DNA from 4 places in the Nocardia sp. NPDC050435 genome. Region 4 is predicted to be linked to each of the others. Evidence: riboswitches for the same ligand, from Rfam matches in the RefSeq annotation. Region 4 holds a riboswitch; each other region holds the start of a gene.
What was found. A riboswitch is a leader RNA that binds a small molecule or an ion and turns the genes downstream of it on or off. The one in region 4 is predicted to bind cobalamin.
Positions count from the first base shown of each region.

Region 1: linked by a shared signal. The riboswitch ahead of AB0I43_RS25425 (ABC transporter substrate-binding protein) and the one ahead of AB0I43_RS27705 (CbtB-domain containing protein) in region 4 are both predicted to bind cobalamin.
Region 2: linked by a shared signal. The riboswitch ahead of AB0I43_RS40475 (iron ABC transporter permease) and the one ahead of AB0I43_RS27705 (CbtB-domain containing protein) in region 4 are both predicted to bind cobalamin.
Region 3: linked by a shared signal. The riboswitch ahead of AB0I43_RS38035 (ABC transporter substrate-binding protein) and the one ahead of AB0I43_RS27705 (CbtB-domain containing protein) in region 4 are both predicted to bind cobalamin.

Region 1 covers NZ_JBFAJW010000008.1:354,875-357,844, forward strand. The annotation lists gene AB0I43_RS25420 (iron chelate uptake ABC transporter family permease subunit) at 1-280, opposite strand, end outside; gene AB0I43_RS25425 (ABC transporter substrate-binding protein) at 277-1,314, opposite strand; cobalamin riboswitch at 1,343-1,559, opposite strand; gene AB0I43_RS25430 (GAP family protein) at 1,723-2,433, opposite strand; gene AB0I43_RS25435 (hypothetical protein) at 2,637-2,867, opposite strand.
Region 2 covers NZ_JBFAJW010000023.1:6,896-9,865, reverse strand. The annotation lists gene AB0I43_RS40485 (hypothetical protein) at 1-314, shown strand, start outside; gene AB0I43_RS40480 (alpha/beta hydrolase) at 329-1,495, opposite strand; cobalamin riboswitch at 1,627-1,760, shown strand; gene AB0I43_RS40475 (iron ABC transporter permease) at 1,815-2,846, shown strand; gene AB0I43_RS40470 (ABC transporter ATP-binding protein) at 2,908-2,970, shown strand, end outside.
Region 3 covers NZ_JBFAJW010000017.1:93,175-96,144, forward strand. The annotation lists gene AB0I43_RS38035 (ABC transporter substrate-binding protein) at 1-1,311, opposite strand, end outside; cobalamin riboswitch at 1,324-1,513, opposite strand; gene AB0I43_RS38040 (HAMP domain-containing sensor histidine kinase) at 1,687-2,970, opposite strand, start outside.
Region 4 covers NZ_JBFAJW010000009.1:378,528-381,497, reverse strand. The annotation lists gene AB0I43_RS27720 (OsmC family peroxiredoxin) at 1-104, shown strand, start outside; gene AB0I43_RS27715 (hypothetical protein) at 152-649, opposite strand; gene AB0I43_RS27710 (CbtA family protein) at 685-1,458, opposite strand; gene AB0I43_RS27705 (CbtB-domain containing protein) at 1,449-1,643, opposite strand; cobalamin riboswitch at 1,672-1,828, opposite strand; gene AB0I43_RS27700 (antibiotic biosynthesis monooxygenase) at 1,897-2,208, opposite strand; gene AB0I43_RS27695 (alpha/beta hydrolase) at 2,317-2,970, shown strand, end outside.

The DNA of each region.
Region 1 (2,970 bases), on a different contig from region 4:
TCCCGAGCAGCCCGGGTCCGGCGAGCGGATTGCGGGTCAACCCCTGCATCACCGCGCCCGCCAGCGCGAACGCCAAGCCGGCCAGGACACCGGCGACAGTGCGTGGCAGCCGGATGTAGCGCACGATCCGATCGGTGTCGGCACCGGTGAAGTCGACGAACGCCGCGATCGCCTGGCCCGGAGACAGGGCGTGGGCACCGATCAGGATCGAAGCGGCGCAGGCCACGGCGAGCGCGGCACCGGCAACGAGCAAACCGGTGCCGTGACGGGCGCGGGTCACCGTCCGAACAGGTCAGGATGGATCAACTCGGCGACCAGTTCGGTCGCGTGGGCGATCCGGACGCCGGCGGCCCGGTCCGCGAACAAGAACGGGTGCACTTTCCCCGTCCGGACGGCGGTCGAGTTCGCGAAGGCCGGATTGCCGACGATCCGGTCCACCTGCGGTTGCGCATCAGCGCGGGTAAAGGACGCGTCGCAGCACTGACTGGTCAGGATGATGTCGGGATCGCGGGCGATGAGCTCTTCCGCACCGATCGGCACATTGCGCCGCACGGTGAGGTCGGCGAAGGCGTTCACACCGCCTGCCGCTTCGATGATCTGGGTGATGAAGTCGAGCCCGCCGGCCACCTGATAGGACCCGTCGTCCTTGGGCGTGACGACGGCGACCCGGGGCCGCTGCGCGGTACCTACGGTCGCGCGCACCCTCTCGATCCGCGCGCTCAACTGAGCGACCACGTCGTCCGCGCGGTCGGGCACACCCCAGAGCGCGCCGAGGTCGCGCAGGTCGGCGTAGACGTTGTCGAACCGTACGGTCTTCGGGTCGATCGCCTCGTCGGCCAGACCGTCGGCGCTCGGGCACAGCGGGCTCAACACCCAGGTCCGCACCCCGAGGCTGTTGAGGCTTGCGCGGGTGCCCACGCTCTGTTGCGCCGACTTGGCGAACACTCCGTTGAATCCGGACAGCACGAAGTCCGGGTTCTGTGCCAGCAGCTCATCGCGACTGGGCAGCTTCTCGACATAGACCGACTTCGCCTGCGCGTCCTGGTATTCGGGCAGCACGGTGGAGTCGAGGAACGCGGTACCGACAAGCCGATCGGTGACACCGAGCGCGTGCGCGATCTCGATCGCGGGCTGGTACGCGGCGTAGATCCGCTGCGGCGATTCAGGAACGATGACGTCGATGCCACAATTCGCGCGCGTCACGGCGTTCGCACCGTTCGCCGCTTGTCCGGGTTGCGCACCGCAACCGGCGATGACGGTCGCGCACGCGATCAGCGCGACGCCGCGTAGGCGCGCGAAAACAGACGGAGTCAAGATGACGGCCTTCCAGGTCCTCGTGGAATGGGTACTGCGTGGCCGTGGCCGGTCTCCTGGCTGACGGGATGTGTGCGCGGCGGATCTACCTTCCCAGGGCGCTGTGCCCCAGTGGCTCCGGACGACGGTCACTCGCCCGGGACGATCTGTCGCTCCCGATCACAGTGGCGAGGGCCGCACCGGTTTCACACCGATTTCCCGAACACCACGGCTGGCGGGACTGTACCAAGATCACACCCGAGGTCGGACGACCGCACTGGGAATGCGGAGAATGCGGATACATCTACTCCCACCATCAGAAGCACTCGAAGAGGTGGTGCGTTGACCGCCTGAGCCCGCACCGACTCGCGGATATTCAGGGTCGGCAGTCCTGGTTTCCGGGCCAGAAGATGGACGGATCATGTCGGTTCAGGCCGGGTCGAAGGCCAGGGCGATCGCGGCATTGAGCGTGAGGCCGATACCGATACCGCCCACGGTCCATCCGAGGGCTTTGGCGCTGTTGCGGCTCAGCCATTCGTTGATTCGTTGCAGGAGGGGATCGACCCGTTGGTGCGCGGCGAAGCGGGCCAGGGCCAAGGCGAGGGCGGGCAGGGTCATGACGATGCAGTAGGCGGCGAGCGTGATTCCGATCAGGTGCCAGGCGAGATCGGCGTTGGCAAGCAGGCTGACCGCGGCGAGGTAAGGCAGCATGGTGGCGACTTCCAGCGCGGCCGCGACGAGCGCGAGTTTCATGAGGCCGGCCGAGCTGCCGGTACCCGACATGGTCCTGGACCGCCAGAGTTGGATCTTGCCGGGGTTGCCGGCGCGCTGTGCGGCTCTGGCCTCGAGCCGATAGCTCAGCGCGATGAGGAGTGCGCCGAGGATCAGTTGCGCGATCCGGAGCGGTACCGGCGGGATGTCGATGCTCCGCACTGCGGTCAGCGCTGTGTCAGCGCCGAGCACCAGCAGGATGCCGACTCCGAGGTAGAAGGTCGCGATCGTTGTGAGGTAGACCGCGATTCGCCCGGCTCGCAGCCGTCCTGGCGCCAGCAGCAGCCAGATCGGGATCAGCAGTGTGCCGAAACTGGTGCTGTCGACGAGTGCCAGGGCGATCAACGCGACAGCTAGGGTGACAGTCATCGGTTCCTCTCGGTTCGATATCTGTCCCCATCGTCGTGCAGCCGATCTTGTCTCCCGGTCCTCCTTTGGGAGGACCGGGGGTCGCATATCCGCTGCGGCTCATACGAGTTCACCGTTCGAGGGCGCGCTTCAGAGCAGTCGGCCCGAGTGCAGGCTTCTGTCGCGAGCCGCGCGTTTGAAGCGATCCGCCGGGGGCGGGATCGTCAGCTCTTCGCGGAACCGCTACCGAGGAGAACTTGCAGCGGGCTGGGGCATCCGTGTCGCAGGCCTTCCAAGGATTCCATGCACGCCTGGTACTCGCCGCTGGCGCTGGATGAGCCGGAGCCGACCGGAGCCGCGGTTTCGCTCGGCGTGACGTTGTCGGCGTTGGCGGTGGCGTTCGGCGCCAACGCCAGGGCACCGGCGAGGACGGCGGTGGCGAATGATCGTTTCATCAAAGTTCCCTTGCTTTGGCATTCTCGGATTGGCGGCAGCGCCGATGACGCTATGCCGGAGCATCTGGCGCGCACAGCCCCTCGTTTCCAGGCCCCTGGTAGT
Region 2 (2,970 bases), on a different contig from region 4:
AGACGCCGCGCGAGGTCGCCGAGGCGTGGGTCAACGGCACCGGCGACAAGAAGAGCCTGGTCTGCAAATCCGATCTGGCCAAGCTGGACAGTGTGAAGACCACCGGCGTCGTGCCCACCAAGGCGCCCAACATCGATGCGAAGAGCACGCTGAAGAGCGTCGACGTCGCCAGCGGCGCGAGCAGCGGCAGCTTCACCACCGAGATCAGCGTGAAGGTCGCCGGCAAGACCACCGCCCAGACCTTCACCTACAAACTGGTGCAGGAAAGCGGTGACTGGAAGGTCTGCGGGCTGACCGAGGCACTGCTCAAGTAGGACAGGCGCTTTCACTAACCGGGCGCGGCCACGGTCGCGGGCTGGCGGATCTGCTGCTGGAACCGCTGGAGGAACGGCAGCACCTGGTCGGTGATGACCCGGTTGTATTCGGTCGGGCGCTGGATCGGGTTGGCGTGGCCGGTGTCGCGGGGGAAGGCCACCAGCAGTGTGCCGTCGACGCCGCCGGCGAGGTCGATCAGGACCTGGTGGGAGTACTCGACGTCGACGACCCGGTCGCGCCCGGCCTCGCGCGGGCGGAGAAAGACGACGGCGGGGCGGAGTTTGCCGGGGACGGGGCGGGCGAGGGCGCGCAGGTCGTTGCCCGCGCCGCCCGCGACGATCGCCAGGAACTGCGACTCGATCAGCCCGTTGCTGGCGGCGTCGGGGTTGAAGATCTTGTCGTGCAGCACCCGTTCGGCGGCGTCCCGGAGTTCGGGCATCCGGATTCCCGGGTCGCCGTAGAGACCGCGGTCGACGAATTCGCCGCGCCGGGCATACATCTCGACGATGAACCGCAGGGCGCGGCTTTCGCGGGCGCCGGGTAGCCAGCCCATCCAGCGCACCATGTCCTCGCCGCGGCCCCGGCTTTCCTCGCGGACGGCGTTCAGGTCGACGGGTGTGCAGTCCAGGAGCACGCCGACCAGCCGGCGATCGCTTTCGGTGTGGATGTGGCGGGCCACCTCGAGCGCGATCACTCCGCCCATGCTGTGCCCGACCAGGACGACGTTCTCCACCCCCGACATCAGGGCGGCGCGGACGATGAGGTCCGCGATGACCTTGGTGTCGATACCGCGATTGTCGTATTTGATCGCCCACACCACGCCGAGCCGGGACAGCGACGGCAGCGCTTCGGCGGTGTCGCTCGCGTTGAGGTTGCCGAGCCCGACGAGGTCGACCACGACGGTGTCCCAGTTCTGCTGTTCGCCGGGGGTGGCGACGGGCAGGATCGCCGGTTCGGTGCGGGCCAGGCGGGCTCGCTCCGGCGCGACATCGTGGGTCCAGTACTGGGCGAACGCGACGAGTACCGCGATGAGCACAACTGAGAGCCTGACCAGCGTCACCCTGGTGCGGCGCAGCGTCGTCCAGTCGGCGCCGAGGCGGGTGTCCCGCCAGCGGGCCCGGCGTCGCGCGTCGTCGTAGTCGGTGACGGTGGACGGGTGCCGATCGTCCAACAGCGACATCACTCCACTGTGTCTGCGAAATGGATGGTCCGCCATCGGACTTACCGGTCTGCCCCGAGATAAACCTTCGCTAAGCGAAGGACTTCGCTGCATGCCTGGTCACAGCGTTGCCGAGACCGGCACAGTGGACGAACGGAACAGACCGGTATGGTTCACACCGTCATTTCCGGCGAGTGCGGGAATCCGGTGAGAACCCGGAACGGTCGCGCCACTGTGATCGCCCCAGCGGGCGAGAGTCAGACCTCCCTCGCCGGGACGAACTCCGGAAAGGCCGCGACTTGCCTGCTGAGGAAGCACTACCCGCGTGGACGCGCGCCTGATGGTCCGTGTCCGAAGCGCGGTCGCCCTGCCGGCGCTCGCGGCGCTGCTGGTGTGCGCGATGATCCTGGCCACCGGGTTCGGCGCCGAGACGCTGCCGGTCTCCGCGGTCGTCGACGTGCTGCGGCACCGGTTGTTCGGCGGCGTCACCCCGGATCTGGGCCTGGACACCATCGTCTGGCAGTTGCGGGTACCGCGCACCGTGCTGGCCGCGGTGGTCGGCGCGGGCTTGGCGCTGGCCGGGGCGGCCATGCAGACGCTGGTCCGGAACCCGCTGGCCGATCCCTATCTGCTCGGGGTGTCCTCGGGCGCGGGCGTCGGGGCGGCGGCGGTCATCACCTCCGGACTGTTCGCGGGCGCCGGAATCTGGGCGCTGTCGGCGGGCGCGCTGGCGGGCGCGTTCGCCGCGGCGGCCATGGTTTTCGTCATCGCGGTCGCCCAGGGCGGGTTGACGCCGATGCGACTGGTTCTGACCGGGACCGTGCTCGCGTCCGCGTTCGCCGCGTTCAGCAGCTACCTGGTCTTTCGCAGCAAGGATCCCGCGGCCGCGCAGTCGGTGCTGTTCTGGCTGCTGGGCAGTCTCGCGGGCGCGGACTGGACGAAGCTCGGCCTGCCGCTCGCGGTGGTGGCGCTCAGCGGTGCGGCGCTCTGCGCGCTCAGCGGCTGGCTGGACGCGCTGGCCTTCGGGGCCGACACCGCCGCCGCCATCGGCGTTCCGGTCAAGCAGTTGCGGATCGCGCTGTTCGTGCTGCTCGCGGTGCTGGTGGGTGTGCTCGTCGCGGTCTCCGGCGGGATCGGGTTCGTCGGGCTGGTCATTCCGCACGCGGCGCGTCTCGTCGTCGGTCCGCGTCATCGCAACCTCCTGCCGGCCAGCGCGCTGTGCGGGGCGCTGTTCCTGGTGGTCGCCGACGCCGCGACGCGTGCGATCGGCCGCCCGACCGAGATCCCGGTCGGGGTACTGACCGGGCTCATCGGCGCGCCGGCATTCCTGCTGCTGCTCGGCCGCCGCCGCTACCACTTCGGAGAGTCATGAACCGCGGTCACCGTTCTCCGCCGGGCAATCCCGGGCCAGCTCGCTCCGGGCAGGTCACAGCGTGACCGATCCGGAGGCGCTCTCCCAGGCGGACAGCGGAGCCACCGTCGCGGCCCGTGCGGTG
Region 3 (2,970 bases), on a different contig from region 4:
GAAGTAGTCGAGACTGTAGTTCCACCAGCCGATGTGGCTCAGCGACGCCTTGCCGCTGACCTGCGAGAAATAGGTGTCGGCGGGCACCGATTCCAGCTTGATGGTGATGCCCGCGGCTTTGGCCTGCTCGGCGAACAGGGTCGCCGATTCGAGCATGCCCGGCATCCCGTCGGCGGTCGGCAGCGTGACCGTCAGGTTCTCTTTTCCGGCCTCGCGCAACAGCTCCCGGGCGCGCCGCGGGTCGTAGGCGCGCTGCGGCAGCGCGTCGTGGTAGAAGGGCGCGCCCTTCCCGTAGACGTCGTTGCCGACCTCGGCGTAGCCGTAGTAGACCGAGTCGACCATGGCCTGCCGATCCACGGCCAGCCGCATGGCCTGGCGCACGCGCGGATCGTCGAAAGGCGCGGTGTCCACCCGCATCTGGAACGCGCCCATCAGTCCGGCGGGCGGCACCACCACGGTGGTGTCCGCGGTGTCGGACAGCGTGCGCGCCTGCAGGTACGAGATCTCGTGCACCACATCGGCTTCCCCGGACAGGAAGGCGTTCACGCGCGCCTCGGTCTCGGCGATCTGGATGATCTCGACCTCGTCCAGCAGCGGCCGACCGTCCCAGTGCTGCTCGTTGCGCCGCAACAGCGTCCGGTCGCCGGGCGACCACCGCTCCAGCGCGAACGGCCCGGTGCCCACCGGAATCCGGGAGCCGTCGATGACGCCGGTGCCGTCCTTGACGATGTAGCAGTACCAGCCCGCCAGCACCGAACCGAAGTCCGCCAGTGGGGATTTCATGCGCACCAGCACGTCCAGGTCGCCCTCGGCGCGGGTGTTCGCCAGGTCGACGACGGCCAGGTCGCCGGAGGAGTTCTTGGCCGGATCGAGCATGCGCTCGAAACTCCAGAGCACGTCGCGCGCGGTCAGCGGGCTGCCGTCGCTGAAGCGCACGCCCGGGCGCAGCCGAATCCGCCATTCGCTGCCGTCGGCGTTGGGCCGCAACGACTCCGCGAGCCGGTAGCGCAGCGTCAGGTCGTTGTTGTAGGCGACCAGCTTGTCCCAGACGTTCTTCGACACCGCGCCGCCGGCGGAACTGCCGGCCTGGTGCGGGTCGAGCACGTCCGCACTCGCCGAGCGCCCGGCGATCGCCGTGCGCAGTCGCCCACCGGGTTGCGGCGGCCCTTCCGCGCCCAGCGGGCCGTTCTCGGTGCCGCAGCCCGCGAGCATCGCCGTCCCGCCCAGTGCGGCGACGCCGAAGGCGCCCGCGCCGCCGAGCAGCAGCTTGCGCCGCCCGACCTCGAGCCGTGCCGATCTGTAGTTGTCCATTGCCATCCTCGTGGGTGATCCCTGCCTGCCGGCGCAGGTATCCTGGCTCCCGGATCAGCGCTCTCCGCCGGCCTTCCAACCTGGGTAGGTCGTGACCATGTATCGGCGGATCGCTCCTCGGTGACAGTTGCGGGACAGCCCCGGATTCGCACCGGTGTTCCCTACGCCGGTCACGAACCCTACCGGCAGCCCGGTTCACCCCGGCGCGCCCGCTCGCCGTTGCGCCGGCTTGCCTGCACCGACCAGCCCTTTCGGCTGGTACCGGTACGCAGGCCACACCACGGGCTGTACCGGCGACAACCCGTGACCGACACCGAAGAGCTCAGCTCGCACCGAAGGCGCAGGGCACCACGGGCCGCCGATCGTGCCGCGCCGCTACCGCATTCCGGTGTGCAGGGTGAATCCGACCACCGCGCCGCTCGCAGGATGCGCGTCCGCGCGAACGGTGCCGCCGTGCGCGGCGATGATGTCGTGCACGATGGCCAGACCGAGACCGGAGCCGGGTGTGGCGCGGGTGTTGTCGGCGCGATAGAAGCGGTCGAAGACGGCGGCGCGGTCGGCGAGCGCGATGCCCGGCCCGTGGTCGCGGACGGTGAGTTGGTGGGCGACCACGGTAATTTCCACCGGCGTCTCGGAGGAGCTGAACTTGAGGGCGTTGTCGAGCAGGTTGTCCACGCAGCGGGACAAGGCGCGCGGTCGGCCAGGCAGCCGGACCGGGTCCCGGCGGACGACGGTGATCGTGCGCCCGGTGCGGCGGCGGAAGCGCTGGGCGCTGTCCTCGGCGAGTTCGCCCAGATCCACGCTCACCGGCTCCTCGTCGGCGTACTGATCGGTGGCCAGGTCGACCAGTTCGCCGACCAGCGCGTCGAGCGCCTTGGCCTCCTGCACCAGGGTGGCCAGCACTTTGGCTTCATCCTCGGGGGCGAGCCGCCCCTTCGCCCGTTGCAGCAATTCGGCACTGCCGCGCACCGACGTCAGCGGGGTGCGCAGTTCGTGCCCCGCGTCCTCGGCCAGGCGCTGCTGCTGGGCGCGCGAAAAGCGCAGTGCCGCAAGCATCGTGTTGAAGCTGCGAGTGAGTTCGCCGACCTCGCCGGACTGTCCGGCGGGCAGCGTGACGGCCAGGTCCTGGGTGCCGGCGATGCGCTCGGTGGCGGCGGCCAGGCGGTGGATCGGGCGCAGGATGCGGCCGATGGCCAGCCAGCACAGCAGCGCGGCGGCGGCCAGCGCCAGCAGCGTGATCCAGGCTGTGCGCCACAGGAATTCGCGATCGATCCGCTCGACGTCGGCGTAGTTCTGGCTCACCATGACCGCCCCGCCGCCCGGCCGCCCCTTGGTGAGCACCCCGTAGCCGACGCCGTCCACCTCGATCTCGGTCTCCCCCGCACCCGCGCCCGCCGCGGCGATGGCCCGATCGGAGGCGTTGACCGGCAACGGGTTCCGGCCCGGCGTGAGCACCCGCACAGCGCCGTCCGGCGACAGCAGCTGCTCGGTCATGTCCGGGCGCACCGGCACCGGCGCGTCCACGGCGAGCAGCGCCAGGACGGTGTCCGCGCGATCGGACAGACCACGATCGACCTGGGCGGCCACCAGTGGGCTGACGTTGCGATAGGCGATCACGATGGTGCCGACGATCGCCACGGCCACCGCCAGGACGGCGAC
Region 4 (2,970 bases):
CCGCCGGGTTCGCCGCCGCAGCGGCCGCCGCCAAGGCGGGCTGCCCGGTGAGCAAGGCGCTGGCGGGCGTCGACAACATCTCGCTCGACGCGGCCCTGGCGTAGCCACGGGCGGGGTTCCGCGCGGGCCGGTGGCGCGCGCGGAACCCTTGTCAGGCCCGGAAATAAGGCCGCGCGGTGCGGTGGTACATCGCGGGAATCGCGACCAGCACCGCCGCCACGTGCAGGACGCGGAAAGTCGCGATGCCCACGCCGCTCGCCGTGATCCCCTCGACCAGATCGGCCGCCTCGTCGGCGGCGAGCACGGCGCGGATCGGTTCCACCAGCAGCGAGGCCAAGCCGAGCACGCCGATCCCGGCGGTCAGCGCGACGCGGGCCCAGCGGTCGCCGTAGGTCATCCGGATCGCGACCGCCAGCACCACCAGGTAGAGCACGCCGCGCAGGGCAAGGCCGACCGCCAGGTCGCCCAGATCGACCTCGGAACGCTCCAGCAGCAGCGCCGCCTGCGCGAGGGCCTCGGCGACGCCGGCCAGCAGGGCGACGACGAGCGCACCGAAGGCCAGCGCCACCGCGCGCGGGGCCCGCGCGGGCGCGCGCAGCGGCGCGAGCGAAAGATTTTCGGGCCAGAGCGAAAAGGCAGTGCCGGTCATGTCACCGACACTGCCTTTCACCGTGTGAACGGGAATCACCCCGCCGTAGCAACCTCTTCCCGTACGGGAGAGCTAGAGCGCGTGGCGAATTCGGTCAGCGCGGCGAAAACCAGGCCCAAGCAGGCCCACAGGGTCGCGGACACCGCGAGCGAGGACACTCGGAACTGCCACAGCAGACTCGGCGGGAAGTCGGCCTTGACCTCGTCGACGCCGGGCAGCGCGATGTACCCGATGGCCACGATCAGCACGAACGCCGCGACGCCGCCGATCAGCCGGACGCTGTTCAGCTGCGTGCGCAGCAGTTTGTAGACGAAGGCGCCCGCGCCGACCGCGACCAGGCCGAGGACGACGGCCGCCACCCACAGCCAGGTGCGGTCGTTGATCGTCTCCGGGTCGCCCACCGCGGGTGGGTTCGCCGGATATTTGAAGAACGGCACCGCGACGATCGCGGCCCAGCCGCCGAGTGCCAGCGCGATCGCGAAGACAGGTCCGGCCAGTGCTGTGTGCCGCCGCGCGAAGTGGGCGACCGCGCCGAAGATCGCGCCGAGCGCGAGCCCGGCCAGACCGAGCGCGAGGAACTGCCCGGCCTTCTGACCGGTGCGGCTCACCAGGGGCTCTTCCTCGTCACCGTGCGAATGCCCGCCCGCGGCCGGGTTTTCCGCCGCCGCGGCGGCCTCCTCGATCGCGATGGCCGCCTCGATCTTCGGCTCACCGACGAAGTAGCCCACCGTGGCGGCCAGCAGGCCGGCGATCAGACCGGCCAGCAGGCCGCGCAGGAGCAGAGCTTTCAGGGAACCGGTCAGTGGCACGGAAGCCCCAGCAGGTGGCGTCCGTCGTGCATCAGCTCATGCATGAACATCCCGCTGCGCGAGATGGCCCCCTGGTCGAACCCGACCAGGTAGAGCGTGAGCAGTGCGAGCAGAACGACACCCACCGTGACGAGCACGGTTGCCAGCGAATCGGTGGCGCGGGCGGGGGTATGCGCGATGGCCATGAGTTCCTCCTACGGGATACGCGTCCCGGGTGGTCCGTGCGATGGGTGCCGGTGTCTGGCTTCCCGGCACCTGGGCACACCCGGTGCGTGGATCACAGTGGCGCGACCGCTCCGGCTTCACACCGGATTACCGCATCACCCTCGCGTCTGTCTCTCGAAGAGTGACAGGCGTGGGCAGGTGCCGTCAACACGCGTATCCGCTATCTGGGAATGCCCGGCGCGCCGCAGCGTGCCGGGCATTTCGCCGAGGCACTCAGGACTTGGGGGAGACGTCCATGACGACTTCGAACTCCAGCAGCGCGGCCCCGGTCGACACCGGCTTCTGGTCACCGCTGCCCGCGTGCGCGGCCCGCGCCGGCCCGTCGCGCCAAGCGGCGAAGGAGTCTTCGGAATCCCACTGGGTCACCACGAAGTACCGGTTGTCGCCGGCGACCGGGCGCAGCAACTGGAATCCGAGGAACCCCGGCGACCCTTCCACCGCGTGCGCGCGGTGGGCGAACCGCTTCTCCAACTCGGGGCCCGCGCCCTCCGGAACCTCGATCGCGTTGATCTTCACAACAGCCATGAGGCGAGTCTATTTGCGGCGTGCGCCCAGCGCCCGGAGACGGTGGCGCAGCGGGACCACGGAGGGCGTAGCGAGCGCCGCGGATTCGGATAATGCAGAATCTGGGCGGTGTTGTACGACGAAGGCGGAGCCGGGACGCCGATCCTGCTGCTACATGGCTTGATGGGCAGTGCGCGCACCTGGGGCGATCACCTGGATTGGCTGCGCGGATACGGGCACGTCTACACCTTCGACGCGGCCGGGCACGGCCGGCCCGCGCCGGAGGAGTTGACCACGGAGGCCTTCGTCACCGACCTCACCGCCGCCACCGTGAGCATCGCCGAACCGATGGTGGTGATCGGGCACTCGATGGGCGGGCTGCACGGCTGGGTCTTCGCCGCCCAGCATCCCGAGCGGGTCCGCGCGCTCGTCGTGGAGGACATCGCGCCGGATTTCCAGGGCCGCACCGCCGCGGACTGGGCCGCCATGATCGAAGCGTGGCCGCAGCCGTTCCCGGACGCCGACGCGGTGCTGGATTTCTTCGGACCGGTCGCCGGTCGCTATTTCCTGAACTCCTTCGAGCACGGCCCCGACGGTTACCGATTACACGGCTCGGTCGCCACCTTCCGCGATATCTCCGAGGAGTGGGGCGGCCGGGACTTCTGGACCGAATGGCGCGCGGTGCGCGCGCCCGTCCTGCTCGTCGAGGGCGAGCACACCATCACCCCGCCGGGCCAGATGCGCGAAATGGCCGCGCGCAACCCGAATGCCGAATACCGGCTG